One region of the Streptomyces sp. NBC_01381 genome, then DNA from elsewhere that is predicted to be linked to it. Evidence: riboswitches for the same ligand, from Rfam matches in the RefSeq annotation. Region 1 holds a riboswitch; each other region holds the start of a gene.
The links. Region 1 has a riboswitch for cobalamin ahead of OG453_RS09775 (ABC transporter substrate-binding protein). Riboswitches for the same ligand answer to the same signal wherever they lie in the genome.
Positions count from the first base shown of each region.

Region 2: linked by a shared signal. The riboswitch ahead of OG453_RS13575 (ABC transporter substrate-binding protein) and the one ahead of OG453_RS09775 (ABC transporter substrate-binding protein) in region 1 are both predicted to bind cobalamin.
Region 3: linked by a shared signal. The riboswitch ahead of metE (5-methyltetrahydropteroyltriglutamate--homocysteine S-methyltransferase) and the one ahead of OG453_RS09775 (ABC transporter substrate-binding protein) in region 1 are both predicted to bind cobalamin.
Region 4: linked by a shared signal. The riboswitch ahead of OG453_RS41130 (CoA-acylating methylmalonate-semialdehyde dehydrogenase) and the one ahead of OG453_RS09775 (ABC transporter substrate-binding protein) in region 1 are both predicted to bind cobalamin.

Region 1 is NZ_JAPEPI010000001.1:2,038,864-2,047,271, forward strand. Features, by position in the region: gene OG453_RS09745 (isochorismatase family protein) at 1-535, opposite strand, end outside; gene OG453_RS09750 (nicotinate phosphoribosyltransferase) at 674-2,002, opposite strand; gene clpS (ATP-dependent Clp protease adapter ClpS) at 2,083-2,397, shown strand; gene OG453_RS09760 (DUF2017 domain-containing protein) at 2,437-3,033, shown strand; gene OG453_RS09765 (amino acid permease) at 3,408-4,880, shown strand; gene OG453_RS09770 (M67 family metallopeptidase) at 4,970-5,392, shown strand; cobalamin riboswitch at 5,365-5,513, shown strand; gene OG453_RS09775 (ABC transporter substrate-binding protein) at 5,557-6,516, shown strand; gene OG453_RS09780 (iron ABC transporter permease) at 6,567-7,559, shown strand; gene OG453_RS09785 (ABC transporter ATP-binding protein) at 7,556-8,332, shown strand; gene OG453_RS45120 (putative leader peptide) at 8,402-8,408, shown strand, end outside.
Region 2 is NZ_JAPEPI010000001.1:2,880,247-2,888,654, forward strand. Features, by position in the region: gene OG453_RS13565 (helix-turn-helix domain-containing protein) at 1-805, shown strand, start outside; gene OG453_RS13570 (VOC family protein) at 811-1,254, shown strand; cobalamin riboswitch at 1,252-1,439, shown strand; gene OG453_RS13575 (ABC transporter substrate-binding protein) at 1,550-2,545, shown strand; gene OG453_RS13580 (iron ABC transporter permease) at 2,542-3,561, shown strand; gene OG453_RS13585 (ABC transporter ATP-binding protein) at 3,558-4,325, shown strand; gene OG453_RS45340 (substrate-binding domain-containing protein) at 4,345-5,934, opposite strand; gene OG453_RS45345 (pentapeptide repeat-containing protein) at 6,534-6,758, shown strand; partial or broken gene OG453_RS45350 (nucleosidase) at 6,778-7,464, opposite strand; gene OG453_RS13595 (MBL fold metallo-hydrolase) at 7,615-8,408, opposite strand, start outside.
Region 3 is NZ_JAPEPI010000003.1:632,444-637,558, reverse strand. Features, by position in the region: partial or broken gene OG453_RS41220 (MBL fold metallo-hydrolase) at 1-653, opposite strand, end outside; partial or broken gene OG453_RS41215 (SulP family inorganic anion transporter) at 770-1,405, shown strand; gene OG453_RS41210 (3-hydroxybutyryl-CoA dehydrogenase) at 1,422-2,153, shown strand; cobalamin riboswitch at 2,234-2,382, shown strand; gene metE (5-methyltetrahydropteroyltriglutamate--homocysteine S-methyltransferase) at 2,563-4,881, shown strand; gene OG453_RS41200 (hypothetical protein) at 4,975-5,115, shown strand, end outside.
Region 4 is NZ_JAPEPI010000003.1:612,210-620,617, reverse strand. Features, by position in the region: gene OG453_RS41155 (short-chain fatty acyl-CoA regulator family protein) at 1-118, shown strand, start outside; gene OG453_RS41150 (enoyl-CoA hydratase) at 166-972, opposite strand; gene mmsB (3-hydroxyisobutyrate dehydrogenase) at 975-1,874, opposite strand; gene OG453_RS41140 (enoyl-CoA hydratase/isomerase family protein) at 1,868-2,971, opposite strand; gene OG453_RS41135 (acyl-CoA dehydrogenase family protein) at 2,968-4,116, opposite strand; gene OG453_RS41130 (CoA-acylating methylmalonate-semialdehyde dehydrogenase) at 4,127-5,650, opposite strand; cobalamin riboswitch at 5,878-6,065, opposite strand; gene OG453_RS41125 (teichoic acid biosynthesis protein C) at 6,282-7,268, shown strand; gene OG453_RS41120 (TetR/AcrR family transcriptional regulator) at 7,370-8,038, opposite strand; gene OG453_RS41115 (serine hydrolase) at 8,224-8,408, shown strand, end outside.

The DNA.
Region 1 (8,408 bases):
CAAGAGCCCGCTCCGTTGTCGCCTCCGCGACGCCCGCGGTCAGGTCCAGGAGGACCACCGTGCTGAATCCTTCCCGCACGGCGTCAAGCGCGGTGGCCCGTACGCAGTGGTCCGTGGCGATGCCGACCACGTCCACCTCGGTGATGTGCCGCGCCCGCAGCCAGTCCGCGAGGGAGACGTCGTTCTCGTCGACCCCCTCGAAGCCGCTGTACGCGGCCGAGTAGGCCCCCTTGTCGAAGACCGCGTCGATCGCCCCCGAAGCGACCACCGGCGCGAAGTTCGGGTGGAAGCCGATCCCCTCGGTCCCCGCCACACAGTGCGCCGGCCAGGAGCGGGCATAGTCCGGGTGGTCGGAGAAGTGGTCGCCCGGCTCGATGTGGTGGTCCCGGGTGGCCACCACGTGCCGGTAGCCCGCCGGGGCCTGGCCGATCAGCTCGGTGATGGCGGCGGCCACGTCCGCGCCCCCGGCCACCGCGAGGCTGCCGCCCTCGCAGAAGTCGTTCTGCACATCGACGACGATCAGAGCGCGGCGCATCGGGTGTCCTTCGGTCGGCAAGGCTGGCTGGTAGGTGCGGGGGACTCGGCCGGATGAACCGAGCGTAGAGACTTCCGTTGCGTTGCGGGAGGGGGTGTTCGGCTGCCCCGGCGTGCGGCCACCGGCCGTCCCGTGGCGTCAGGCGTACTCCGTGGGAATGACCGCCTCGCCCTTGGAGAGCTGGGTGGCGGAGAGGGGGAGCCGGGCCCGTGCCGCCGCGTGCCGGTCGCGGACCGTGTCCAGCGGCTCGCGCGCCACCACCTCACCGCCCTTGATCAGCTCGACGAGGAGTTCGTGGTCGGCGAGCTCCACCGGAACCGGGCCCGTGCCGATCACCTCGGCCTCGGCGACCCCGTGCTCGTCGGGCCGCCGGGCGGCCCACTTGCGGCCGCCGACGGACGACTTCCCGCCCACGGACTTCTTCGCCACCGCCTCCAGCGGAGCTTGAGGGTCCGCCGAGTGGGCGCGGGCCACCAGCTTGTAGACCATCGAGCAGGTGGGGTGCCCGGAACCGGTGACCAGCTGGGTGCCCACGCCGTACGCGTCGACGGGCGCCGCGGCCAGCGAGGCGATGGCGTACTCGTCGAGGTCGGAGGTGACCACGATCTTGGTCTTCGTGGCGCCGAGCTCGTCCAGCTGCTGGCGGACCCGGTGGGCGACCAGGAGCAGGTCGCCGGAGTCGATGCGTACGGCGCCGAGCTCGGGCCCGGCGACCTCGACGGCCGTACGGACGGCCTCGGTCACGTCGTATGTGTCGACCAGGAGCGTCGTGCCGGGGCCGAGGGAGTTCACCTGGGCCTGGAAGGCGTCGCGTTCGTTGTCGTGCAGGAGGGTGAAGGCGTGCGCGGACGTGCCGACCGTGGGGATGTCGTAGCGGAAGCCCGCCGCCAGGTCGGACGTGGTGGTGAAGCCGCCGACGTACGCGGCGCGCGATGCGGCGACGGCCGCCAGTTCGTGGGTGCGCCGTGCGCCCATCTCGATCAGCGGGCGCTCACCGGCGGCCGACGCCATCCGGGACGCTGCGGCCGCGATCGCCGAGTCGTGGTTGAGGATGGAGAGGATCACCGTCTCCAGGAGGACGCACTCCGCGAAGGAGCCCTCGACGCGCAGGATCGGCGAGCCCGGGAAGTAGACCTCGCCCTCCGGATAGCCCCAGATGTCACCGCGGAAGCGGTACGAGGCGAGCCACTGCAGGGTCTCCTCGTCGACGACACGGCGCTCGCGCAGGAAGCCGATGACGTCGGCATCGAAGCGGAAGTTCTCCACGGCGTCCAGGACACGGCCGGTGCCGGCCACCACTCCGTAGCGCCGTCCCTCGGGCAGTCTGCGCGTGAAGACCTCGAAGACGGAGCGCCGGTCGGCGGTGCCCGCCTTCAGCGCTGCCTGCAGCATCGTCAGCTCGTAGTGATCGGTGAAGAGCGCCGTCGACGGAACATCCACCGGCAGCCCAAGGTCCGCTGTGTTCATACGAAGGATGCTACCCCGCATCTCGTCACTCTGACGATTTCCCGGGTCCATTTGTGCGATGGCCCCCTGCGGGTGGCAGCATGGGACAAGTGAGTACGGCTCCCGCAGAGATCACGCGCCCGGAATCGGCCGAAGAGACGTTCGCCGTCCCGGAGCCCGACGTCCCCTGGATCACGCTCGTCCACAACGACCCGGTCAACCTGATGAGCTACGTGACGTACGTGTTCCAGGCGTACTTCGGGTACTCGAAGCACAAGGCCACCAAGCTGATGATGGATGTGCACCACAAAGGCCGAGCCGTGGTCTCCACCGGCACGCGCGAAGAGATGGAGCGCGACGTCCAGGCCATGCACGGGTACGGGCTTTGGGCCACCCTCCAGCAGGACCGCAAGTAGCAGGCCGACAGCAGTGGACCGGAAGCAGCGACGCATCTGATGCCAGGACAATTCGAAGCGATCCCCGGGGGCGGCGCCGCCGTCGCGCTCGACGAGGTCGAGATCTCGATCATCCGCTCCCTCGCCGTCCAGCTCCTTGAGCTGATCGGCCCCGGACCGGGAGAGGACGCCTCCGACGACCCGCTCGCCGAGCTGTTCGCGGACGGCCCCAGCGAGCCGCCGACCGACCCGGTGCTCCAGCGGCTGCTGCCCGACGCGTACGGCGGACCGGGCAGCGAGAAGGCCGACGAGGACGAACTGCGGGCGTACTCCGCGGAGTTCAGGCGCTTTACGGAGAACGACCTGCGGGCCAAGAAGCGGGACGACGCCCTGGTCGTGATCCGCTGCCTGGACTCCATGACGGCGGCAGGCGACGGCGGCGCCGTCCTCAAGCTGTCGGCGGAGGAGTCCCGGCACTGGCTCGGCGCCCTCAACGACCTCCGGCTCGCGATCGGCGCCCGCCTCGACGTCATCGACGAGGAGGACACGGACCTCCTCTACCAGCTGCCGGACGAGGATCCGCGCAAACCGATGGTGATGGCCTATTTGTGGCTGGGCGGTCTGCAGGAGACGCTGGTCAGCACGTTGATCGTGTAGTTGCTGGTGCAGTTGCCGGTGTAGTGGAACGGCTCACGGGGGCCGAAAATCGATGTAGACGGCACCTGTAACAGGTGTTCGCTCAGCGGATCCTCAAATCCGGATAACGATCACGTCACTTCAATGCCCCCGTATGACGCCGCGGGGGAATTTTGTCCGCTTCTTCCAGTGGTCTGCGCCACACGTGGCTGAGCCGATCACTGTTGCGACCGTGATAAATCTTCACGACCACTCGGTGACGCCACCCATGTCACCGATGGCGCTCGGGCCGGCAGACCGCCGGTAGCACTCCATCCATATCCGGGGGGATCAGGACCTGATCCGTGGCCATACGCAGACTGCGGGCACGGATCAGCGTGGAGAAAGGCGTCACCATGACCTCAGTGCAGGTCGAAGAGCATCACGACGGCAATGAGGCCGATCAGGCCAAGGGCTCGTCCGGTTCATCCGGCGAGGGCTATCAGCGCGGGCTCGGGGCCCGCCAGATCCAGATGATCGCGATCGGCGGTGCCATCGGCACCGGCCTGTTCCTCGGCGCGGGCAAGGCCATTCACAAGGCCGGCCCCAGCCTCATCCTGGCGTACGCCATCGCCGGCCTTGTCATCTTCTTCATCATGCGGGCCCTGGGCGAGCTGCTCATGTACCGCGCCGTCTCGGGTTCCTTCTCGGAGTACGCGCGCGAGTTCATCGGCCCGTTCTTCGGATACGTGACCGGCTGGACGTACTGGCTCTTCTGGGTCGTCACCGGCATCACGGAAGTCACGGCCGCGGCCCAGTACATGCAGTACTGGACCCACAACTCCATCCCACAATGGGCGTACGCGCTGATCTTCACGGTCATCCTGTACGGCGCCAACCTGATCTCCGTGAAGCTCTTCGGTGAGCTCGAGTTCTGGTTCTCGATGGTCAAGGTCACCGCGATCATCGGCATGATCCTCATCTGCGCCGGCATCCTCACCATCGGCTTCTCCGACGCCGGTGACACCGCGTCCGTGAGCCACCTGTGGGACCAGGGCGGGTTCTTCCCCAACGGCATCGGCTCCACGCTGATGACGCTGCAGATCGTGATGTTCGCCTTCCTCGCCGTCGAGCTCGTCGGCGTCACCGCGGGCGAGTCCAAGGACCCCAAGACCGTCCTGCCCAAGGCCATCAACACCGTGCCGTGGCGCATCGCCGTCTTCTACGTCGGCGCGCTCATCATGATCCTCTCGGTCGTGCCGTGGACGTCCTTCAAGCCGGGCGTCTCCCCGTTCGTGAAGGCCTTCGAGGAGATGGGTCTGGGCATCGGTGCCGCCATCGTCAACTTCGTCGTCCTGACGGCCGCGCTCTCCTCCTGCAACTCCGGCATGTACTCCACGGGCCGCATGCTCCGCGACCTGGCGCTCAACGGCCAGGGCCCGCAGTTCTTCACCAAGCTGACGAAGAACGGCCTGCCGCTGGTCGGCACCACCGTCTCCGCCGCGTTCATGCTGGTCGGCGTCTGGATCAACTACCAGTGGCCGGGCGAGGCGTTCAACTACGTCGTCTCCTTCGCCACCATCTCCGGCATGTGGGCCTGGATCATGATCCTGGTCTGCCAGATCAAGTACCGCCGCAAGGCCGACCGCGGCGAGCTGCCGCAGTCCACCTTCCGGGCTCCGGGCGCGCCGTACACGAGCTGGTTCGCACTGCTCTTCATCGGCATGGTCATCGTGATGATGGGCGTCGACAAGGACGCGCGCATCTCGCTCTACGCAGCCCCGGTGTGGGCGCTCATCCTGGGCGTCGGCTACCTGGTCATGCAGAAGCGCAACGGTCAGCCGACGGGCGGCGGCGACGCCGAGCCGCAGGACGCGATCAAGTCCTGACTCCCGCCTGATCCCTGCTGATCCCAGCATGTGGGCCCGTTCGTACCACACTTCGGTACGGACGGGCCCCTCTGCTTATCCTGGCTCCCATGCTGACCCTGACCCAGGCCCTCCACGACCAGATCGTCGCGCACGCGCGCCAGGACCACCCCGACGAGGCGTGCGGCGTGGTCGCGGGTCCCGCGGGCACCGGCCGCCCCGAGCGCTTCATCCCGATGCTGAACGCGGCCCGCTCGCCCACGTTCTACGAGTTCGACTCGGGCGACCTGCTCAAGCTGTACCGCGAGATGGACGACCGCGACGAGGAGCCGGTGATCGTCTACCACTCGCACACGGCGACCGAGGCGTACCCCTCGCGCACCGACATCACGTACGCGAACGAGCCCGGCGCGCACTACGTCCTGGTCTCCACGGCGGACACCGACGGCGCGGGCGACTTCCAGTTCCGCTCCTACCGGATCGTCGATGGCGAGGTCACCGAGGAAGAGGTCAAGGTCGTCCAGGCATACTGAGCCTCACCTTTGAGGCGGCAGGACCCAGGAAGCCGGTGCGAATCCGGCACGGTCCCGCCACTGTGACCCCACCCTTCGCGGGTGGGGCAGTCAGGAACTGACCTGCCGCCCTCTCCCACGGATACAGGGGACGCGGAATCCCCTGGAGGAGGCACAGCTCAGCCATGTCCCGACCGCTGCGCGCACTCATAGCCGCCGCCCTGTTCGCCCCGCTCGCCGCGTGCACGAGCTCCGCGGAGCCCGATGCCGCGCCGGGGGCGAAGGCCGCCGGGTTCCCGTACACCGTCACCAACTGCGGCGTGAAGACGACGTACGATGCGCCCCCGAAGCGCGCCGTGACGATGAACCAGCACACGACGGAAGTGATGCTGGAGCTTGGCCTTGCGGACCGCATGGCGGGCACCGCCTTCCTGGACGACAAGGTGCTTCCGTCGTACGAGAAGGCCTACGCGTCCGTCCCGGTCCTGGCCAAGGAGTACCCCTCCTACGAGAAGCTGCTCGCCGCCAACCCCGACTTCGTGTACGGCGGTTACCCGAGCGCCTTCCTCGCGGGCGAGGGCCGCAGCCGCGCGGCGCTCGCGAAGTCCGGCATCAGGACCCGCCTCGACGTGGAGGGCTGCGCGAAGCGCCCGGTGACCATGAAGGACGTCTTCCGGGAGGTCCGCGAGGTCGGCTCCACCTTCGGGGTACGGGCACGGGCGGACCGCTGGGTGAGCGGCGCCGAACGCGAACTGGCCGACACCGAAAAGAAGTTGAAGGGCGGCAAACCCCTCCCGGTCTTCGTGTACGACAGCGGCGACAAGACGGCCTTCACCGCGGGCGGCCGGGGCATCGGCAACGACATCATCGAGCGGGCGGGCGGCCGCAACGTCTTCGCCGACCTGGACAAGTCCTTCGGCGACGCGTCCTGGGAGTCGGTGGTGGACAGCAGCCCCGAGGTGATCCTGATCCTCGACTACGGCGGCACGACCGTCGCCCAGAAGAAGCGCCGCCTCCTGGAGGACCCGGTGCTCGCCGACGTCCCCGCCATCAAGAACAAGCGGTTCGCGGTGCTGCCGCTGTCGGATGTGGTGACGGGGGTGCGGGCTCCGGGTGCGGTGAAGAAGCTGGCGGAGCAGCTGTGAGCCGCACCTCTCAGAAACCGCCCTACGCAGCCGTCATCACCGCCCTCCTCATGGCCCTCGCCGCAGCGGCCACCGCAGGCCTCGCCCTCGGCTCGGTCAAGATCCCCGTGACCGATGTCCTGGAGATCCTCACGGGCAGAGCGGAACCCTCCCCCTTCCGCACGATCGTGCTGGACGCCCGCCTACCCAGGGTCCTGCTCGGCGCGGCCGTGGGCGCGGGCCTCGCCGTCATAGGCACGGTCCTCCAAGCCCTGGTCCGCAACCCCCTCGCGGACCCCTTCCTCCTGGGAGTCTCCTCCGGCGCGTCGGCCGGCGCGGTCGCCGCGATCGTCCTCGGCAGCGCCTTCGGCATCGGCGCGGGCCTGTCCCTCACGGTCACGATCCCGGCCGCGTCCTTCGCGGGCGCGCTCCTCTCCCTGCTGCTCGTCTACACCCTGGCCAGAAGCGCCGGCGGCGGCTTCGCCACGGGCCGGCTGATCCTGGCGGGCGTGGCCGTCTCGTACATCCTCTCCGCCCTGACCAGCCTGATCCTGGTCGTCGCGGACAGCACGGACCATCTGCAGGAGGTCCTGTACTGGACGCTCGGCGGCCTCGGCAGCGCCCGCTGGGACATGCTGGCCCTCCCCGCAGGCGTACTGATCGTCGGCACGGCGCTCCTGCTCGCCCTGGCCCGCCCCCTGGACCTGCTCCTCGTCGGCGAGGAGGGCGCCACCGTCCTCGGCCTGGACACCGCACGCTTCCGCGCCGCCGTCTTCGTCGTCGCCTCGCTCCTGACCGGCGTACTCGTCGCGTACAGCGGAGCCATCGGCTTCGTCGGCCTGATGGTGCCGCACGCCGCCCGGATGCTGGTCGGCGCATCCCACCGCGCGCTGCTGCCGGTCGTGGCGCTCGCGGGCGCGGTGTTCCTGGTGGCCGCCGACCTCGCCGCGCGCACGGTCGCCGCCCCGCAGGACATCCCGGTGGGGGTGCTCACCGCGCTCACCGGCGGCCCGTTCTTCCTGTGGCTGCTGCGCAGGAGCCGTGGCGGGGAGGCGGCCGTATGACCGCCCTGAGCACCGAGAACCTCGCCTATCGGGCGCCCGGCGGCCGCCTCCTCGTCGACGGCGTCACGCTGCACGCCGCCGACGGCGAGACCGTCGGCATCGTGGGCCCCAACGGCAGCGGCAAGACGACCCTCCTGCGCTGTGTGTACGGCACGCTGACGCCCACCGGCGGCCGCGTCCTCCTGGACGGTGACGACCTGGCGGGCAGCTCCGCCAAGGCCCGCGCCCGCCGCATCGCCACCGTTCCGCAGGACGGCCACGGCGGCTTCGAGCTCACCGTCCGGCAGATCGTCGCGATGGGCCGCTCCCCGCACAAGCGCTTCTGGGAGGCGGACACGGCCGAGGACGAGCGTCTCGCCCGCGCGGCCCTCGAGCGGGTCGGCGCGGCCGGCCTCGCGCACCGCACCTTCGCCGGACTCTCCGGCGGCGAGCGCCAACGCGCCTTGGTGGCAAGGGCGTTGGTGCAGCAGCCCGCCGTACTGATCCTGGACGAGCCGACCAACCACCTGGACATCCGCTACCAGCTGGAGATCCTCGGCCTGGTCCGCGCCCTCGGCACGACCAACCTCCTCGCCCTGCACGACCTGAATCTCGCGGCGTACTACTGCGATCGTCTGTACGTTCTCGACGCCGGCCGCCTCCTCGCGTCAGGACCGCCGAAGGAGGTCCTGACCAGCGAGCTCCTGGCCGAGGTGTACGGGGTGACGGCAGAGGTCTCGGTCCACCCCGCGACCGGGGCGCCGACGGTCACGTATCTCCCGCCATCCACGTGATGGACGTAATCCGTCCACCATGCGAGATCACATTCCAGAACCCGGACCGGGAATCGATACGATGACCGCATGGTTC
Region 2 (8,408 bases), 840 kb from region 1:
CGCGGTCGGCTACCGCACCACGGGCGAGCTGCCTGGCCTGCACCGCGGCCTGCCCTCCCCGTATCTCACCCTGATCTTCTCGTTCGACGGCCCGGTCGTCAGCGGCCTCACCCCCGAGCAGGCGGGCGGCGCCGACGCGATCAGCACGGACATCGTCCTCGGCGGTCTGCACCAGTCACCGGCGTACGTCGTCAAGCCCGAGCACGAGGCGGGCATCCAGCTCGCCGTGCATCCGCTCGCCGCCCGCGCCCTGTTCGGCGTACCGGCCGCCGAGCTCGCCGGTGACATCGTCACGTCCGGCACGGAGGTGATGGGGCGCCGCGCCGCCGACGTACGGGAGCTGCTGTGCGAGCGGGACACCTGGGAGGAGCGATTCGCCGCCCTGTCCGCCTACTTGAGGCAGCGGGTTGCCGCCGGCGACGCCCGCGGATCCGTCCGCCCCGAGGTCGCCGAGGCCTGGGCCTGGCTGGCCAGGCACCGGGGCGCGGGCACGATCGGCGGTCTCTCCCGGCACGTCGCGCTCAGCGAGCGCAGGCTCACCGCCCTCTTCCGCGCCGAGACGGGGATCGGCCCCAAGCAGGCCGCCCGCCTGATGCGCTTCCAGCGCGCGCGGAACACCGTCGTGCGCTCCGTCGCCGCGGGCGCCGCGCCCGATCTGGCGCGGGTCGCCGCGGACTGCGGCTATTTCGACCACTCCCACCTGGTGCGGGACTTCCGGCAGTACACCGGCACGAGCCCCAGCGGCTGGCTGGCCGAAGAGTGCCGGAATATCCAAGCCGGGAGCCATGGCGGAGGCGAAGAGTAGGAGCCATGAACACCACCGAGAAGCAGCAGACCCAGACCGCAGCCACCCCCGCGGGACGCGCCCCCGACGTCTGGCCGACCCTCCAGGCCCACGACGCACCCGCCCTGATCGACTTCCTCGTCGGCACGGTCGGCTTCCTGCGCACCGCCGTCTACGAGGACGGCGACCGCGTGGCCCACGCCGAGCTCGACTGGCCCGAGGGCGGGGCGATCATGCTCGGCTCGTACGACGAGAAGGCCGAGGCCTGGTGCCTCAAGCCGGGCACCTTCGGCGCGTACGTCGTCACGGACCATGTCGACGATCTCTATGGGCGCCTCACCGATGCCGGAGTGGAGATCATCCGCGAGATCGAGGACCAGCCGTACGGCAGCCGGGAGTTCGCCATCGCCGACCCCGAGGGCAACAAGTGGTCCTTCGGCACCTACCGCGGCTCGCCCCGGCCCGCGTGATAATTTGCGCACGCCAGTCAAACCCACACCAGGGCCAGGGAATCCGGTGCGAATCCGGAACTGACGCGCAGCGGTGAGGGGGAACGGGCGGGGCCACGGCCACTGGGCGTCCACGGACGCCTGGGAAGGCGCCCCGCCCGGCCGATCCCCGAGTCCGAAGACCTGCTGGCACCTCTGTCCGCGCACCGGGCGGCGGAGGTGATCAAGCAGGCCAGGCTCCGCGTATGAGCCATGAGACTCAAGGGATCGTGTGTCCTCCACAGCCCGTCGTGTACGTATACCCGTCCTCCTCGGCATGGCCCTGGCCGTCACGCTGACCTCCTGCGGTGGCTCGTCGACGCCCTCCACCACGGACAAGAAGGCTGCCGGCTACCCGCTGACCCTCACCTCCTGCGGCAAGAAGTCGCAGATCGAGGCGCCGCCGCGGCGGGCGGTCTCCCTCGACCAGGGCTCCACGGAGATCCTGCTCTCCCTCGGCCTCGCCGACCGCATGGCAGGCACCGGCACCTGGACCGACCCGGTCCTGAAGGGCCTGGAGAAGGACAACGCCAAGGTCCCCCGGCTCTCCGACCGCTACCCGTCCTTCGAGAAGGTCCTCGCCCAGGAGCCGGACTTCGTGACCGCCTCCTTCCTGGCGACGGTGAGCAAGGGCGGCGTCGCCGACCGCGCCAAGTTCACCGAGCTCGGCGTCCCCTCGTACGTCTCGCCCACCGACTGCGCGGGCAAGGACAACACCGGCGACGGCGACGGCAGCCGCGTCAAGGCGCTCACCATGGACACGGTGTACGGCGAAGTGCGCGACCTGGCGCGGGCGTTCGGGGTCCAGAAGCGCGGCGAGCGCCTGGTCGCCGGCTTGAAGTCCCGCCTGGCGAAGGCCAAGCAGGGCATCGACGCCTCCGACACGACGCTCCTCTACTGGTTCTCCGACTCCAAGGCCCCCTACATAGCGGGCTGCTGCGGCGCCCCCGGCATCATCACGCGCGAGCTCGGCGCCAAGAACGTCTTCGACGACACCCGCGAGGAGTGGCCCCAGATCAACTGGGAGACGGTGGCGGACCGTGACCCCGACGTCCTGGTCATCGGCGACCTCACCCGCAAGTCGCAGACGGCCGAGAGCGCGAAGAAGAAGATCGAGTTCCTGGAGTCCAACCCGGTCACCAAGAATCTGACCGCCGTGAAGAAGAAGCGGTACGTCCTGCTCAGCGGCCAGGCGATGAACCCCACGATCCGGACGGTGGACGGAGTGGAGCAAGTGGCGGACGCACTACGCGAGTTCGGGCTCGCCAAGTGACGCTCGCGCGGGGCGCCCTGCTGTGGGCGGCGGGCGTCGCCGCGCTCGCGCTCTCCGTGGCGGTGGCCGTCACCATCGGCCCCGCCGCCATCTCCGTACCGGATGTGTTCTCGGCGGTCGTGGCGCACCTCGGCGGGGGAGAGACGGGGCTCACGCCGCTGCGGGACGGCATCGTCTGGAACCTGCGGATGCCGCGCACCCTGCTCGCCGCGGTGTGCGGCGCGGGCCTCGCGGTCTGCGGGACGGTCCTCCAGTCCCTGCTGCGCAACCCGCTCGCGGACCCCTTCGTCCTCGGCGTCTCCTCCGGGGCGTCCACGGGAGCCGTCGTGGTCGTCGTCCTCGGGGTCGGTGGGGGAGTCGTGTCGGTCTCGGCGGGCGCCTTCGCCGGCGCCCTGTGCTCCTTCGCCCTGGTCCTGCTGCTCAGCCATGCGCTGGGCGGGAGCGCCGACCGCGTCGTGCTCTCCGGCGTCGCGGCCATGCAGCTGTTCTCGGCGCTCACCTCGTTCGTGATCCTGACGGCGGCCGACGCGGAGACGACGCGCGGGGTGCTGTTCTGGCTGCTCGGCTCGCTCAGCGGGGTGGGCTGGACGGACGTATGGATCTGCGCCGCGGTCCTCCTGGCGGCGCTCACCGTCTGCCTGGCGCAGGCCCGCACCCTGGACGCCTTCGCGTTCGGCCAGGACGCGGCGGCGACGCTGGGCGTCCACGTGGCCCGCACCCGTCTGATCCTGCTCTCCGTCACCGCCCTGCTGACGGCGGTCCTGGTCAGCAGCGCGGGCGCCATCGGCTTCGTCGGCCTTGTCCTGCCGCACGCGGCCCGCGCGGTGGTCGGCTCCGGGCACGCGCGGCTGCTCCCGGTCACGGCGCTGGCGGGCGCGGTGTTCCTGGTGTGGGTGGACACACTGGCCCGCACGGTCCTTGACCCCCAGGAAGTGCCGGTGGGAGTCGTGACGTCCCTGATCGGCGTCCCTGCGTTCGTCCTGGTCCTCTACCGCACGCGGAAGGCCGCCCTATGACCGCCGGACTGCGAGCGGACCGGGTCAGCCGCCGGGCGGGCGGCCGCCTCATCGTCGACGGGGTGAGCATCGCCCCGCCGCCGGGCGCGACGGTCGGCCTCCTCGGCCCCAACGGCTCGGGCAAGTCCACCCTCCTGCGCCTGCTCGCCGGTGTCCTCTCCCCGGCCTCGGGGGTGGTCACCCTGGACGGCCGCCCGCTGCCGGAACTCGGCCGCCGGACGGTGGCCCGCAGAGTGGCCGTCGTCGACCAACACTCCGTGACCCAGGTCGACTTGACCGTACGAGACGTCGTACGCCTGGGCCGCATCCCGCACCGCAGGGCCTGGTCCCCGCCGTCGGCGCAGGACGACGAGGCGGTGTCCGATGCCCTTGCCCGCACCGGCCTCACCGACCGCGCCGCCCAGTCCTGGCACACCCTCTCCGGCGGCGAACGCCAACGCGTCCAGATAGCCCGCGCGTTGGCCCAGAACCCCCGCGAACTCCTCCTGGACGAGCCCACCAACCACCTGGACATCCACCACCAGCTGGACCTGCTCTCCCTGGTGGCCGACCTCCCCGTGACGAGCGTCGTCGCCCTGCACGACCTCAACCTGGCGGCGATGTTCTGCGACCACCTGCTGGTCCTGCACGAGGGCACGGCCCACGCGGCGGGCACCCCCGCCGACGTGCTCACCGAGGAGCTGATCGCGAAGGTGTACGGGGTGCGGGCGGTGGTGACCGGGACCACGGACGGGCGCCCGGCGATCCGGTTTCTCAGAAGCTAGATGCTCAGAAACGGGATTCTCAGAAATTGGAGATCACGCTGGTGATCACATCATTGATCATCTTGGGGTTCTTCGCGTCGTACGCCCGTCCTCCGGTGGCCGATGCGACCTCCTGGAGGACGGTCCTGCCCCCGGCGTCCTTCTCGTCCGCCTTGTCGCCGTAGGCAATCGTGAACACCCGGATCTGCGGCTTTCCGCGATCGCCGATCCGCTTCAGGAGCTTGTCGAGCGACAGGCTGTTGCTGTCTTCGTTGACGCCGTCGGTCAGCAGCACGACCGCGTTGATGGCCGCCGGGTCGTAGTCCTCGCGCAGCGTCTTCACGGCGGCGTCCAGGGTGTCGTAGAGGCCGGTCGCGCCGCCCGGCTCAAGCCCGGTGACGTTGTCGGTCAGCGCCTTCGAGCGGGGGCCGCCGGACAGCTTTCCGTCGAACGGGCCGAGCGGCACCAGTTCCTTGTGGTCGCGGCCGCCGCCGAGGACGTCGGCATCCGAGAACTTCCAGAGGCCGACCCGGTCGCTCTTGTAGAACTCCCCGAACAGGGCGGGCTCGGCCCGCTTCAGGAGCTCCATCTTCGTGTCGCCCGTGCCCGGCACCTCGCTGTTCATCGACTCGGACGTGTCGATGACGGTCAGGACGTTGGCGCGCCTGCGGAGCGTGGGCCAGAGCTCAAGCAGCCGGTCGAGCACATCGCCCTCGGGCAGCCGCATGGGAGTGAAGGGGGCGTCGGGCAGCACTCCGTTGGCCTCGGCGACCTGCCCGGTTCCTTTGAGGACCTTGCCTTCGTGGGTGCGGTAGCCGTACGGCGCGAAGTGCTTCTTGAACACCGCGGGGGTGCGCAGATAGTCGAGGAAGTCACCGGAGACCGCCTTCTGTGCCGCGGTCATGCCGTTGAGCTCGATGTAGGGGTGCTCGGAGAACGGGATCCCGTCCTTGGGATAGAAGGAGGCCAGCGGGGTGTGCGGCTTGCTGGTCCTCGCGCAGCCCTTGTCGTCGCTCGGAGCCCCGCACGGATACCCGGCGTTGTACGCCACGACGGTGTTCTCCTCCAGCGTGACGGCGGAGATGTACGACATGGCCTTGTCCGGGCCCGCCTCGCTCGCCTCGCGGAGGTTGGCGAGGAACGTCAGTGTCGTGTCGCCGTAGTGGACCGCGGACTTCTCGATGCTCTTGACGAAGTCCTGGTTGGCGGGCTTGTCGATGTGCGGGGTGCTCAGTTCGCTGCTGGTGCCGGTCTTGGCGAAGAAGGCGGCGACGGTGGCGTTGAGTCCGGACGTCGAGTAGCCGGGGTTCGTCTTGCCGAGCTTGAAGGCGCCCCACTCCGGCCGGTTGTGCTCCTTCCAGAACCCGTCGGCGTCCTTCGACCAGTCCGCGAGCTCCTTCCAGCTGATCGTCCGCTCGGGCCAGCCGAGCTCCTTGGCCATCGGCTTGGGCATCGCGATGGTCAGGGGGCTCTGCGCGATCGGCTTCGCCTGCTCCTGCTCGGGGAACAGCTCTTTCGCCGTCTCCTTCGCGCGGCTGCGGGCCAGCGAGAGCCATGAACTCCCGGCGGGCGACCACACGTTGGGCTTGTCCCCGTCGGACTCGTCCCACCCGTCGGCGAGCGCGCGCATCGCGGTGCCCGAATTGACCCCGACGACCTGGACCCTGGTGCACTTGCCTGCGCCGCGGCGGTTTCCGTAGTCGCTCGCCGCCTTCTCCAGGGACTCCGACAGATCGACGGACGCGGCGATCCGCACGGTGGTGTCCGCGTCCGAGCACCTCGGGAGCGCGGCGGGGGATGCCGGGCCCTTGTCGTCCGCGCCGCCGCCCTGACACGAGACAACGATGGGCGTGATGATGCCCGCGAGGGCGAGGAACGCCGCGGAGATCAGGAGAGGTCTGCGTCTTGAGCGCAGCTTGGCGCCGAGCCGATGTCTGGGGGGTGGGGAAGGGGTGCGGGGCTGGGGGTGGGGGTGGGGTTCGGCGGGGCGTGGGGGAAGGGGGGTGGTGCCCGTGTCGGTGCCGGTGGGGGTGCGGGTGCCGGTGTTGATGCCGGTCGGCAGTGTCGGGGTGCGGGCCGGCTCGCTCGCCTGCCGCTCCGGGGCCGGCTCGCTCTGCGCCTGGCTGACGGGCGCCTGCCCGGTCGGGGCCTCACGGGCGGGATCTACGGGCGGCGCTTGGCCGGTCCGTGCTTCAGGGGGTGGTGCTGCACCGGGTGGTGCTGCACCGGGTGGCGCTGCGACGGGCGGCACTTCGACGGGCGGCGCTGAGACGGGCGGTGCTGCACCGGGCGGCACTTCGACGGGTGGTGCTGCGCCGGGCGGCGCTTCGACAGGCGGCGCTGAGACAGGCGGCGCTGCACCGGGCGGCGCTGAGACACGCGGTGCTGCACCGGGCAGCGCCTCGACGGGCAGCGCTTCGACCTGCGGCGCTTCACCGGGCGGTGCCGGCTTGAGCGCGCTCAGGACGGCGAAGGCGGCCTCGGCCGCGTTCCCGGCGGCGGCCGGCTGGGAACCTGCGGCGTCGGCGATGTGCTTCTGGCCGTCGGCCTTGTCGCTGATGCCGCGGATGGTGAGCCAGAGCGTGCCGGCGAGGTGGGCCGCCTGGGCGACGCCCGCGCTCTCCATCTCGATGGCCACGGCGTCGTTGAACCGCTCGTCGAGCTGCGCGGCGAGGGCGGAGTCCGGGCTGTTGAGCACGACTTCGCCGGCCGCGACCGGCTTGAAGTGCACCGTGCCCTGCCACCGCGGGCCGCGCAGAGCGAACTTCGCGGCCTGCAGCAGCCGGTGCGAGGCTTCCCAGCTCCGTGGGCGTGACTTGAAGCCGTCCGCGGACTCCTTGCCGCCGTGCACCGCGTGCACACGGGTCGCCACGACGACGTCCCCGAGCTGGATGTCGCTCTTCACGCCGCCCGCGATCCCGACGAAGAACAGCGCGTCGGGCTGCAGCCAGGCGCGCAGCTGCCCCGTCAGCGCGGCGGCGGCCTGGTTGCCCTCGCCGATCTCGGCCAGGGCGACCCGCCAGGTGGCGTGGTCGCCCTGATGGGACCCGACCTCCACGAAGGTGCCGTCGGCGTGCCACCGTGTCTGAGGGTCGGTGAGATGACTTCGTACGGCCTCGTACTCCAGCCGAAGTGCCGTAAGGATGACCACCGTGCGCATCGGAAGAGCTTCTGTCACCTGACCAACCGAATCTCGATGCCGACCTGTCCGGGAGACTCACGCTAGAGCATCGTCACACGGTAACTCCCTTTGTCGGAGGGAGACATGGGTGATCGTCGAGCTTTTGTTGTGGTGTCGTGATACGTCGCTTCAGATCAGGTCGAGCCGGTCGGCGAGCCCTGCTTCGGCGAAGGCGGAGACCAACTCGTCGCGCCCCTCGGTGAAATGGGCCCAGCTGTCGAAGTGGACGGGAACGACCTTGCGCGCCCCCAGGATCCTGGCGGCCTCGGCGGCCTGGGCGCTGTCGAGAACGATGGGCGCACCGTCGAACAGAAACGGGAAGCGGGGAGCGCCGGCGAACAGCACGGCGGTGTCCACGGGACCGAACCGCTCTGCGATCTCCCCCACCGCACTGAGCGAGGCATTGTCGCCGCTGACGTAGACCGTCGGAAGCCCTTCCCCGGTCAGGACGAAACCGACGACCTCGCCGGTCACCGCCTCGACCTCCACGCGCGGCCCGGGACCGTGGACGGCGGGCACGCCCGTCACGGTCACGCGTCCGCCGCCGGGCCGCTCGAGCTCTATGGACTCCCAGTCGGCGAGACCCTTGGCGCTGTCCCCCAGGCGCCGCCCGCCGCCCGGGGTGGTGAGGGTGAGCGGTACGTCGGCGAGCAGGGCACGGCCGGAGTCGTCGAGGTTGTCGGGGTGTTCGTCGTGCGAGAGCAGGACCACGTCGACGTCGCCGAGGTCGGCAGGGGAGCAGGCGGCGGGCGCGGTCTTGGTCAGGCCGGGGCCGCCCGGCACCGGGAAGTAGTCGCCGGGAGCGTCGAAGGTGGGGTCGGTGAGAAACCTCAGCCCGCCGTACTCGAAGAGAGCGGTCGGGCCGCCGAAGACGCGTACGGGGAGCTGGTCGCCGGCCGTGCCGGAAGCAGCCGTGGTAGCAG
Region 3 (5,115 bases), on a different contig from region 1:
GGGCGCAGCAACGGGTGCCCCGGACGTCCCAGGTCCCCGCTGACAGCGAGTGTGTGCCCGTCCTCCAGCGTCAGATGGGCCCAGCTGGAACCGAGGATGTGCCCGGCGCGGTACAGCCGGAGCCAGGTGTCCTCGGCGATCTCGGTGACAGCGCCGGTCCGTACAGGGTCGAAGAGCGCGAGCGTGCGGTCGACGTCCTCGTCGGTGTGGAGCGGCCGGGCCGGGTCGTGTCGCGACCAGCTGTGGCGGTTGGCATGGTCGGCCGTCTCCATCTGCAGCTGGGCGGAGTCGCGGAGCACGATCTCGGCGAGCCTCGCGGTGTACGCGCTGGTCACGATCTGCCCGCGGAAGCCGTTGCGGACAAGACGGGGGAGATATCCGCAATGGTCGAGGTGCGCGTGCGTCAGCACCACCGACCGAATCGACGACGCCTCGTAGGAGGGACGACGCCAGTTGCGGCGCCGCAGCTCCGCGGGCTCCTGGAACAGACCGCAGTCGACCATGATCCGTGCGTGGTCGCTCTCGACCAGGAACTTGCTGCCGGTGACCGTTCCCACTCCGCCGAGGAAGGTCAGGAGGGCCGGCCTGGCGTGTTCGGGCGGTGCGCCGGTGTCCTGGCGCAGGGCGTCCGGGGCGATCGCGGAGAGGTCCACGGCGGGTGCCTCCAGACAGCGTCCTTCGTGTGCCTGCGTACTTCTGCTTCCATGGTCGCCCCGTTCCGGCGTGTTCGACGGGGCCGGGTGTACCCCACTGCGGGACCGACAGGTCCATGCGTCGTCACCACGGCCGGGCACACGCTGAACAGCGAAGCAGCTCTCGCACAGGGAAGGCGGCGGCGCCCATGGCCGAGCCGCGCCGACGAGGCGCTGCCTTTCTGGGCCGAGTGGCGCCGGGACTGACGGTTCTGGCCCACTACCGGCGTGCGGATCTGCGAGGTGATCTGCTCGCCGGCCTCACCGTGGCCGCGTATCTGATCCCCCAGGTGATGGCTTACGCCGTGCTGGCCGGTCTGCCTCCGATCACCGGTCTGTGGGCGGCCCTGCCCGCGATGACCGTCTACGCGTTGCTCGGCTCGTCCGGGCAGATCGACGCGGGGTACGGCCCGTACTTCTACCTGCCCAAGCTGGAGAACCAGGACGAGGCGCGGCTGTGGAACGACGTCTTCGTCCTGCCCGACCGGGCCAAGGTCACCATGCCCGCCCCCTTCATGCGCGCCTACACCGCACTCCTGGTCCGCACCTGCCACAAGCGCGGCGCGCATGCCATCGCGGGTATGGCGGCCCAGGTCCCGGACAAGGCCCCGGAAGTCAACGAGGCCGCCTTCGCCAAGGTCCGGCTCGACAAGGAACGTGAGGCCGAGGACGGCTTCGACGGCTCCTGGGGCGCCCACCCGGCGCTCGCGCCCGCGTGCCGCGACGTCTTTGTGCGAGGCGGACGCGCTCGCCGCCCGCGCGGCCCGCGAGCGCATCGCGGCCTCCCTCGAACGGGCAGTGGAACGTGGCAAACTCGACCGCCTTGGCGCCGAGCACACGCTCGCGCGCCTGACCTTCACCGGCACGCTCGACGACCTGGCCGACCGGCAGCTCGTCATCGAGGCCGTCGTGGAGAACACCGAGGCCAAGACGGAGGTCTTCGCCGCCCTGGACAAGATCGTCGAAGATCCGGAGGCGATCCTGGCCACCAATACCTCCTCGATCCCGGTGATGCGCCTCGGCATGGTCACCCAGCGGGCCGACCAGGTGCTCGGCCTGCGCTTCTTCAACCCGGTACCTGTGCCGCCCCTGGTCGAGATCGTGACTTCACTGCACACGGCCCCCCAAGTGGCCGAGACGGCACGGGACTTCGGCACCCACGTCCTGGGCGAGAGCGTGGTCCGTTCACAGGACCGGGCCGGGTTCGTCGTCAACGCGCTGCTCATCCCGCACCTCCTCTCGGCGATCAGGATGGCCGAGTCCGGCTTCGCCACGGCCACCGACGTGGACGCCGGCATGGAGCTCGGCTGCGCCCACCCTATGCGTCCGCTCAAGCTGGCCGACCTGATCGGCCTGGACACCGTCGCGTCCAGATCCGAATCGCTGAGGCGCCAGGAAGAGGGCGCGTACCAAGAGGCAAGGACCGCGAAACCATGCTGCATCTCACCGTCCGCCATGTGACCCGCTGATCCGCTGACGAGCGACTGCGTCTAGTCTGGCCGGGCAGCTGGTTCGCCCCGTCCGCCAGGCGGGACGCGTCGTAAGAGGGAACCCGGTGGGAATCCGGGACTGCCCCGCAGCGGTGAGCGGGAACGACCGCCGTCACATGCACTGGGCCCGGCCGGGTCTGGGAAGCGACGGCCAGTAGGTGTCCTCCACACGGAGGACGTGCTCGCGAGTCCGAAGACCTGCCCGTTGCCCGCGCGCGACCGTTCGTGCGCGGAATCCCGGTGACCTCGAGGGCGGGTCGGCGACCATCTGCAACGGACACGTACCCATCCGGGTGCGGCTGTTCCGTTCGGTTTGTCACCCCTTCGCGCCCTGGTCCGTCATCGGGACCTCAGGGATTCATCTCGTGAAGGAGATCTCCGTGACCACCGAGTCCGCAGCCGCGGCAGCACGCGCCACCGTGTACGGCTACCCCCGTCAGGGCCAGAACCGTGAACTGAAGAAGGCCATCGAGGGCTACTGGAAGGGCCGCGTCACCGCGGACGCCCTGAAGGAGACCGCCCGCGATCTGCGCCGTACCAACTGGCAGCAGCTCGCCGAGGCCGGCATCCACGAAGTGCCCACCGGTGACTTCTCGTACTACGACCACGTCCTCGACACGACCGTCATGGTCGGCGCGATCCCTGCCCGGCACAGGGCGGCCGTCGAAGCCGACGCACTCGACGGCTTCTTCGCGATGGCCCGGGGCAACCAGGACGTGGCGCCCTTGGAGATGACCAAGTGGTTCGACACCAACTACCACTACCTGGTCCCGGAACTGGGCCCGGACACGGTGTTCACGGCCGACTCGACCAAGCAGGTCGCGGAGCTCCGTGAGGCCATCGCGCTGGGTCTGACCGCCCGGCCCGTGCTCGTGGGACCCGTCACGTACCTCCTGCTCGCCAAGCCCGCCCCGGGCGTGGCCGCGGACTTCGACCCGCTCACACTCCTCGACCGGCTTCTTCCCGTGTACGCCGAGGTCCTCTCGGACCTGCGCGCGGCCGGGGCCGAGTGGGTTCAGCTGGACGAGCCCGCGCTGGTCCAGGACCGCACCCCCGCCGAGCTGAACGCCGCCGGGCGCGCCTATCGCGACCTCGGGGCCCTCACCGACCGGTCGAAGCTCCTCGTCGCCTCCTACTTCGACCGGCTCGGCGAAGCCCTGCCGATCCTGGCCAAGGCGCCGGTCGAGGGCCTGGCTCTGGACTTCACCGAGGCGGCGGCCGCCAACCTGGACGCGCTGGCCGCCGTGGGCGGGCTGCCCGGCAAGCGCCTGGTCGCGGGCGTCGTCAACGGCCGCAACATCTGGATCAACGACCTGGAGAAGTCGCTCGCGACCCTGGGCACGCTGCTCGGTCTCGCCGACCGGGTGGACGTGGCGGCCTCCTGCTCGCTCCTTCACGTACCCCTGGACGCGTCGGCCGAGCGGGACATCGAGCCGCAGATCCTGCGCTGGCTGGCCTTCGCCAAACAGAAGACCGCCGAGCTCGTCACCCTCGCCAAGGGACTCGCGGGCGGCACCGGCATCATCACCGCCGAACTCGCCGCCAACCGCGCCGACCTGGCCTCCCGGGCCGCCTCGCCCATCACTCACGACGAGGCCGTACGAGCCCGGGCCGCCGCCGTCACCGACACGGACGGCCGACGCTCCAAGCCCTACACCGCGCGGGCCGAAGCCCAGCGCGCCCACCTCGGTCTGCCGCTCCTGCCGACCACGACCATCGGTTCCTTCCCGCAGACCACCGAACTGCGTACCGCCCGCGCCGACCTGCGCAACGGACGCATCGACACCGCGGGTTACGAGGAGCGCATCAAGACTGAAATCCAGGAGGTCATCTCCTTCCAGGAGAAGACCGGCATCGACGTCCTGGTGCACGGCGAGCCCGAACGCAACGACATGGTCCAGTACTTCGCCGAACAGCTGACGGGCTACCTGGCCACGCAGCACGGCTGGGTCCAGTCGTACGGCACCCGTTATGTGCGACCGCCGGTCCTCGCCGGGGACATCTCCCGGCCCGAGCCGATGACGGTGCGCTGGACCTCGTACGCCCAGTCCCTGACGTCGAAGCCGGTCAAGGGCATGCTCACCGGTCCTGTCACCATGCTCGCCTGGTCCTTCGTCCGCGACGACCAGCCCCTCGGCGACACCGCCCGCCAGGTCGCCCTCGCCCTGCGCGACGAGGTCAACGACCTGGAGGCGGCGGGCACTTCGGTCATCCAGGTCGACGAGCCCGCCCTGCGCGAGACGCTGCCGTTGCGAGCGGCCGACCACCCCGCCTACCTGGACTGGGCCACGGAATCCTTCCGCCTCAGCACCAGCGGCGTACGCGACGAGACCCAGATCCACACGCACATGTGCTACGCCGAGTTCGGCGACATCGTCCAGGCCATCGACGACCTCGACGCCGACGTCATCAGTCTGGAAGCCGCGCGCTCGCACATGCAGGTCGCCCGGGAGCTGGCCGCGCACGGTTACCCCCGAGAGGCCGGACCCGGCGTCTACGACATCCACTCCCCGCGCGTGCCAAGCACCGAGGAAGCGGCCGCTCTGCTGCGTACAGGACTGGAAGCCATCCCGGCCGAGCGGCTGTGGGTCAACCCCGACTGCGGCCTGAAGACCCGCGGCTGGACCGAGACCAGGGCATCCCTGGAGAACCTGGTCACCGCGGCCCGCACCGTACGGTCGGAACTTCCGGAGTCCTGAGGTGAGCCGAGGGCCGGGAGGGGCTGCCTGCTCCTCCCGGCCCTCCTCCCGATGGGGTCACTGTTCGTCCGCCGCAGGGGGGAAGGCGCAGCTGTGAAGAGGGAGCCACGTCATGTGGTCGTCGACGGCGAGCCGTTGGTGGCCCTGACCGACCACGACTTGGAGAACTTGCTGGCCATGCGCAGGCAGCTCGGCGCCCAAGGCGTCAGGCTGCGCTCCGTGAGAGACGCTTTG
Region 4 (8,408 bases), on a different contig from region 1:
GATCTGCGAACGCCGCGACTGCGCTCAGCGGGCCCGGCCCCCGGCCGGCGGCCGGCTGGCCATCGATCCGGACCGACGGAGCTACGTGCCGTATCCGGTCGAGACCCGCGGGCTGTGAGGGGGCCTGTTTCCCGCCCCCTCACGACTCGTCCGGGCCCGTGTCGATCAGCGGTGCCGGAACTCCGGCGGCCGCTTGTCCACGAACGCGCCCATGCCCTCCTTCTGGTCCGCGGTCGCGAACACCGCGTGGAACAACCGGCGTTCGAAGCGGACACCTTCGGTGAGCGTCGTCTCGAAGGCCCGCCCGACCGCCTCCTTGGCCATCATCGCGACGGGCAGCGACATCCCCGCCACGGTCTCGGCGACCGCGAGTGCCTCGCCGAGCAGCTCGTCGGCGGGCACCACTCGGGAGACGAGCCCCGCCCGCTCGGCTTCGACCGCGTCCATGGTGCGCCCGGTCAGGCACAGTTCCATGGCCTTCGCCTTGCCCACCGCGCGGGTCAGCCGCTGGGAGCCGCCGATGCCGGGGATCACGCCGAGTTTGATCTCTGGCTGCCCGAACACGGCGGTGTCGGAGGCGAGCAGGATGTCGCAGAGCATGGCGAGTTCACAGCCGCCGCCCAGGGCGTAGCCGGAGACGGCGGCGATGGTGGGCGTACGCAGCTGTCCGAGCCGGTCCCACGCCGAGAACCAGTCGGCGAGGTACATGTCCATGTACCCCTGCGGCTGCATCTCCTTGATGTCGGCCCCGGCCGCGAACGCCTTCGCCGAGCCGGTGATCACGACACAGCCGCAGTCCGGGTCCCGGTCGAGGGCCTCGGTGGCGGCCACGACCTCCTCCATGACCTGGAGGTTGAGCGCGTTCAGTGCCTTCGGGCGGTTGAGTGTGAGGAGCGCGGTGCGGCCCTTGCGCTCGACGAGGATCGTCTCGTACTCGGCCTGAGCTCGCGTGGTCGTGCTCGTGGCTTCCATGGTCACTTCTGCTCCCCGCTCTGATCCCTGATGGTTCGTACGATGCCGGAGAAGTCCTCCGTGGCACCGGCGCGCTCGGCGTAAGAGGCGTACAACTCGGCTGCCCGCAAGCCGAGTTCCGCGTGTACGCCACCTGACCGGACGGCATTGGCGGCCAGCCCCAGATCCTTGGCCATGAGCGAGGCGGCGAAGCCCGGCCGGTAGTCCCTGTTGGCGGGACTCGCCGGAACCGGCCCCGGCACCGGGCAGTTGACGCTCAACGCCCAGCACTGCCCGGACGCCGTCGAGGCCACGTCGTACAAAGCCTGGTGGGACAACCCGAGGCTCTCGCCGAGGACGAACGCCTCACTGACGGCGATCATCGAGATCCCGAGGATCATGTTGTTGCAGATCTTCGCGGCCTGCCCCGCGCCGGCGCCCCCGCAGTGGACGGCCTTCTTGCCCATGGCTTCAAGCAGGGGACGTGCCTCGGCGAACTCCTCCTCCGACCCGCCCGCCATGAAGGTGAGGGTGCCGGCCTCGGCACCCACGACCCCGCCGGAGACCGGGGCATCCAGGGCCCGCATGCCGGCTGCCACGGCCCGTTCATGGGCGGCACGGGCGTCCGCGACGTCGATGGTCGAGCAGTCGACGAACAGCGCTCCCGGGCGCGCGGAGCCGAGGACACCCTCGTACAGGTCGAGGACATGGCGGCCGGTGGGCAGCATGCTGATCACCACCTCGGCGTCCGTGACCCCTTCGGCCGCGGACGCTACGGCTTCGACACCCGCCGCGGAGGCCGCCTCAAGGGCGGCGGGCGCGGGGTCGTAGCCGCGGACGCGGTGGCCGGCCTTGACCAGGTTGGCGGCCATCGGGCCACCCATGTGCCCGAGTCCGAGGAACGCCACGGTCTGGCTCACCAGGCCACCTCCGAGGTGGTGTCGGGGCCGGCGAGGCCCAGTTCGCGCTCGCCGAGCGGGGCGAAGAAGCCCTCGACGTCGGCGTCGGTGACCTCGGCGAGCGTGGAAGGGGACCAGCGAGGAGCCCGGTCCTTGTCGATGACCTGCGCGCGGACGCCCTCCACGAGGTCCGGAGCGGTCAGTGCCCGGCAGGACACTCGGTACTCCTGGTCGAGTACGTGCTCCAGCGGACCGAGGCGCCGCGCTCGACGCAACGACGCCAGCGTGACCTTGAGGGCGGTGGGCGATTTGGTGAGGAGGGTCTCGGCGGCGTCCTTGGCCGCCGGGTCGCCGTGGTCGAGGAGACGGTCGACGATCTCCTCGACGGAGTCGGCGGCGTAGCAGACATCGATCCACTCCCGCTGTGCGGCCAGCTCCCCTGGTGGGGGCTCCTGTACGTTTCGGGCCAGCACCTCTCGTACGGGCAGCGTGGACAGGTCATCGACCGTCCGGGCCAGCGACTGCGACGGTACGAAATGGTCGGCGAGCCCGCACAACAGGGCGTCCTCGGCGCCCACTTGAGCTCCGGAGAGCGCAAGGTGCGTGCCGAGTTCGCCCGGGGAGAGCGCCAGCAGATACGTGCCGCCGACGTCCGGGACGAACCCGATCCCCGTCTCCGGCATCGCGATCCGGGAGCGTTCGGTGACGATCCGGACGCTGCCGTGCGCGGACACGCCGACGCCGCCGCCCATCACGATGCCGTCCATCAGGGCCACGTACGGCTTGGGGTAGCGGGCGATCCGGGCGTTGAGCCGGTACTCGTCGCGCCAGAACGCCGCCGACGCGGTGCCGTCCCCGTCGCGTGCGTCCTGGTGGATCGCGCGGATGTCGCCGCCCGCGCACAGGCCCCGTTCGCCCGCGCCGGTCAGCACGACCGTCTCGACCGCCGGGTCGCGCTCCCAGGCGGCGAGGGCCTCGGTGATGCGGAGCGCCATCGGGTGGGTGAGGGCGTTGAGTGCCTTGGGGCGGTTGAGCGTGATGACGCCGACCCGTCCCGCGCGGTGCAGCAGCACGGTCTCCTCGGCCTGCTCGCGCTGTCCTGATCGCTCTGCGCCGGTCATGCGAACGCCTCCGTCATGCCGCGGGCCACGATGACGCGCATGATCTCGTTGGTCCCTTCCAGGATTTGATGGACTCGCAGGTCACGGACGATCTTCTCGATGCCGTATTCGCTCAAGTAGCCGTAGCCGCCGTGAAGTTGGAGTGCGCGGTCGGCGACGGAGTAGCCGGTGTCGGTGGCGAACCGCTTGGCCATCGCGCACAGGTAGGGCGCGCCGGGATCCTTCCGGTCCAGAGCCTGGGCGGCTTCTCCGACCAGGGCCCGGGCGGCGGCGAGCTCGGTGGCCATGTCCGCGAGGCGGAACCGAAGCGCCTGTGAGTCGAGGAGGCGCTGCCCGAACGCTTCCCGGTCGGCGAGATGGGCCAGGGCGCGGTCGAGGGCGCTGCGGGCGCCGCCGAGCGAGCAGGCGGCGATCCCGAGGCGGCCGCCGTTGAGGCCGCTCATCGCGATGCGGAAGCCCTGCCCCTCCTGGCCGAGCAGCCGGTCGGCGGGCAGGCGTACCCCGTCCAGGACGACCTGGCGGGTGGGCTGGGCGTTCCAGCCCATCTTGCGTTCGTTGGCGCCGAAGGACAGGCCGGGGTCGTCCTTGTCGACGACGAAGGCGGACACCCCGTCCGGTCCGTCGACGCCGGTGCGGGCCATCACGACGTACAACTGGGCTGCGCCCGCACCGGAGATGAACTGTTTGACGCCGCTGAGCACCCAGTCGTCGCCGTCGCGGACGGCCCGGCTGGTCAGGGCGGCCGCGTCCGACCCGGCGCCCGGTTCGGTCAGGCAGTAGCTGGCCAGGTCCTCCATGGCGCACAAGCGCGGCAGCCACCGTTCGCGCTGGGCGTCGTCGCCATACGCGTCGATCATCCAGGCGACCATGTTGTGGATGGAGAGGTACCCCGCGATGGACGGGCAGCCCGACGCCAGGGTCTCGAAGACGAGGACGCCGTCGGAGCGGGTGAGTCCCGAGCCGCCCGACTCCTCCCGCACGTACACGCCGCCGAGCCCGAGCCCGGCCGCCTTGCGCAGCACGTCGACGGGGAAGTGCTTGTCGCGGTCCCAGTCCAGGGCGTGCGGGGCGAGGTGGTCCTGGGTGAAGTCCAGGCTGGCCTCGACGAGGGCCTGCTGGTCCTCGGTGAGCGAGGTGTTGGTCATGGCCCGCTCCTCAGCTCATCGTGGGGATGGTGAAGCTGGCGCCCTCGCGCAGGCCCGCCGGCCAGCGTGAAGTGACCGTCTTCGTACGGGTGTAGAAGCGGATCGCGTCCGGGCCGTGCTGGTTCAGATCCCCGAATCCGGAGCGCTTCCAGCCACCGAACGTGTGGTAGGCGACCGGCACCGGGATGGGCACGTTGACGCCGACCATCCCGGTGTTCACGCGCCGGGTGAAGTCGCGGGCGGTGTCGCCGTCCCGGGTGAAGATCGCCACGCCGTTGCCGAAGGTGTGCTCGCTGGGCAGGCGCAGGGCTTCCTCGTAGTCCGCTGCTCGTACGACGGTCAGGACGGGGCCGAAGATCTCCTCCTGGTAGATGCGCATGGCCGGGGTGACCCGGTCGAAGAGCGAGGCTCCGGCGAAGAACCCGCCCTCGTGGCCGGGCAGGGTGAAGTCCCGGCCGTCCACGACGAGTTCGGCGCCCTCCTGAACCCCGAGGTCGACGTAGGACCGCACCCGCTCCAGCGCGTCCGGGCCGACCAGCGGGCCGAAGTCGGCCTCAGGGTCGTCGCTGCGGCCGATCCTCAGCTGCGCGATGCGCTCGCGCAGCCGTGCCACCAGGGCATCGGCGGTGCTCTCGCCAACTGGAACAGCCACCGAGATCGCCATGCAGCGCTCGCCCGCGGAGCCGTAGCCCGCGCCGATGAGGGCGTCCACGGCCTGGTCGAGGTCGGCGTCCGGCATCACGATCATGTGGTTCTTGGCGCCGCCGAAGCACTGGGCCCGCTTGCCGTGCGCGGCCGCGGTGGCGTAGATGTGCGCGGCGATCGGAGTGGAGCCGACGAATCCCAGCGCCTCGACGCGCGGGTCCTCGAGCAGGGTGTCGACGGCGTCCTTGCCGCCGTTGACGACGTTCAGTACGCCCGGCGGCAGACCCGCTTCGAGGAAGAGCTCGGCGAGGCGCAGTGGCACCGACGGGTCGCGCTCGGAGGGCTTGAGGATGAAGGCGTTCCCGCAGGCGAGGGCCGGGGCGGCCTTCCACAGCGGGATCATCGCCGGGAAGTTGAAGGGGGTGATGCCCGCGACGACGCCGAGGGGAGCCCGGAGCGAGTGGACGTCGATGCCCGTGCCCGCGTTGTCCGTGAACTCGCCCTTGAGCAGGTGCGGGATGCCGGCGGCGAACTCCACCACTTCCAGGCCGCGCTGGATGTCTCCGTGCGCGTCGGCGACGGTCTTGCCGTGCTCGCTGGACAGAAGCCGGGCCAGGGATTCCCGCTCCTGGTCGGCGAGTTGGAGGAAGCGAAGCAGCACCCGGGCGCGGCGCTGCGGATTCCAGGCGCCCCATTCGAGCTGGGCCCGGGCGGCGTCGTCGATCACTGCCTCGGTCTCGGCCCGGCTCGCGAGCGGAACGTGGGCCTGGACGCGGCCGGTGTTGGGGTCGTAGACGTCGCCGTAGAACCCCGAAGTTCCCGAGGTGTGCTTGCCTCCGACGAAGTGGGTCAATTCGCGTACGGTGGTGCGGTCTTGCTCGCGGACCATGGATGCCTGCTCTCGATGGGAGGGATCGATCCGGGATGGCACACAGCTCCGCCGCGTGGACGCGGTGACGTCAGCGCGGGGCTGCGCGAGATCGCGTGGGTTGGACAGCCGTCAGCGCACGAGGCGTGCGAGCGGGGACTGCGCGGCGGGAGCCGGGAGTCGCCGGACGGGTCCGTCGAGAGCGTGGAAGCGCGTCGATGCCATGCGTGTCTGCTCCATCCTCGTGGAAACACGGAACATCCCGCGGCCGGTATCCTGACTCCCGGATCACCGCACGCCGCCCGCCTTCCCGACGACTTGCTCGTCAGTGGCGTACTGCTCGACGACGTACTCCCCGGTCACAGTGGCGGGACCGTGCCGGAATCACACCGGCTTCCCTGCACCGCGGGCCTTGGCCTCGAATATATAGTTGGACGTCCTAGTAAATCTAGTGCGCAAGATGACCGGTGCGCCGACGTGCTCCCGGCACAGCGAATGGCTGAACTTCACGGCACCGCCGCGCGCCCGTTCTCCACGCAGGTGTACGGGCGTTAAAAGTACTGAAATGCGACTTCGACAAGTTACCGATTCATCGACAGCGCCCGGCCTCACGTCGCCAAGCCGCAGAACGGTGCTCGGTCTCAGCGGTGTGGTGCTTGCGACAGCAGCGCTCGGCGTCCCAAAGGCCGTTGCCGCCGGCCGGGACAGCGCCCCGGACGTTACGGGCGATCGCTTCGACCTGGCCGACACCGGCGCCCGCCTGATCCACGAGAAGACGCTGCATCACGAGACGGTGATGCAGTCCTTCGCCTTCGACGAGCTCCACGGGCACATCTACGCGCTCCAGGTGATCCCCAGCGGGGTCCAGCTCGCGGGCGAATCGCGCACCTACAGCCATACTGAGCGGCACGATGCCGGTGACCTTTGTCTGAACCGGCTGTCGATGCGCGGCGAGGTGCTGGGCCGGATGTACCTCAAGGGCTTCGGCCACGGCACCGCGATCAGCGTGGACAGCTCCCGCAGCAGCTGGGGCGGAGCCGTCACGCTGTGGGTCGAGTGCGACGCCAACCCGGTCTCCGGGTTCGGGCGCGCGATCGGCCGCTTCCCGTACGCCGAGAACACCGTGCTGCACAGCGCTGACCGCCGTGTGACCGTCTACCGCCCGCACCCCGGCTCGACCGCCAACTGCGCCGCCCTTGACCTGAACAACCGCCGTCTGCTGCTGCGCCACGGGCTCCCCGGGCGCCGTCGCTACGCGCTCTACAACCTGGACGCCTTCACTGCCGGGGTCTTCTGGCCGCTGATCGACTTCGCTCAGCCGGGCATGGACCTCGGCCTGCCCTTTCAGGGCATGACACTGGACGGCGACTACGCGTACCAGTTGATGGGCGCCGGCCGCGACGCCAACAGCTCCTCAGAGCCGGACAACACGGTGCTGCTGCACTGCATCGACCTGAGCACGGGGGCGGTGGTGCAGGAGTACAAGTCCCAGGCCGGCCGCCAGCTCACGCACCGCGAGCCCGAAGGCCTTGCCGTGCTGCACGGGCCCGAGGCGGGGGAACCGCAGCTGTGCATGGGCTTCGCCTCGGGCCCGGAAGGCGGACGAAAGTTCTCCCTCTACGGCCTGCCCGTCCTGTAGCCATGTCGCGGGCGGCCGCCGCATCGGGCTGTGCTGCGCGGGTGCTGACCGCTTGTCGTTGCCGTCCATACGAAAGGTGGCCGGAGCGTTTGTGCGCCGACTTATGACGGCCCGCCCGCCCGGCCGGGTCGTACTCCCGGCTCCTTCCCTCGCAGCAGGCACTCGCCGGTGAACACGCCGGCCAAGTGGTCGCCGAGAGCGGCGAGTGCGGCGTCGGGGTGCAGCCCGCTGGGGTCGGCGCACAGATGCGCGGTGAGCCCGTCGGTGTACGCGGCGATGCGGGCCGCCTCGGTGGCGGCGTCGGTCGAGGGGGGTACTTCGCCGCACTCCTTGGCGTTGGTGACGGCTGTGGCGATCAGTGAGCGCAGCCGACGGAGCGCGCCCGCCTTGACCTCGGCCAGGTCCGGGTCGTCGACGGCCCGGCCGGTGAAGGCGAGGGCGACCCGGCACTCCTGGCGGCGCTGTTCGTCCAGCGGCATGGTCTCGGCGAGTCCGTCGAGGAGGGTGTGCTCGATGCGTGTGCCGGCCTTCTCGGACCGGACGACGAGTTCCGCAAGCCTGTGCTCGACCGTCTCGAGGACGTGGCGGTACGTGAACAGCAGCATCTCGTCCTTGGTGCGGAAGTAGTGCTGGACGAGCCCGACCGAGATCCCGGCTGCGGCAGCCGTCTTGGCGACCGTCGCCGCCTTCAGTCCTTCGGTGGCGATGAGCCTGCCCGCGGCGGCGGCGACCTGCTGGCGGCGTTCTTCGTGATCGGCGACGCGTGGCATGGCGTAACCGTACCGCCGTATTGCCAATAATAACCGTACGGCCATACTGTTATGGCTCTCGGGGCGTCCGCCCTGCGTGACGGCGAGGGGTGGAGCAAGCGATGCGCGGTGTGCGGGCGATGGGATTCCGCAGGCCAGGCTCGGCATGGTTACGGGGGATCGGTGTGGTGTGCCTGATGCTCCTGATGGCGCTTACGCCACTGACCGCCTCTGCGGTGGATCCTGCGGGGGAGCGGGAGTTGACGGCGAAGGCGGACTCCTTCGTGCGAGGGCAGATGAAGCGGGCCGGTGCGCCCGGTCTCGCGTACTCGGTCATCCGTGGAGACGACGTCGTGCACCGCCGCACATGGGGGCGCGACGGCCGTGGCGA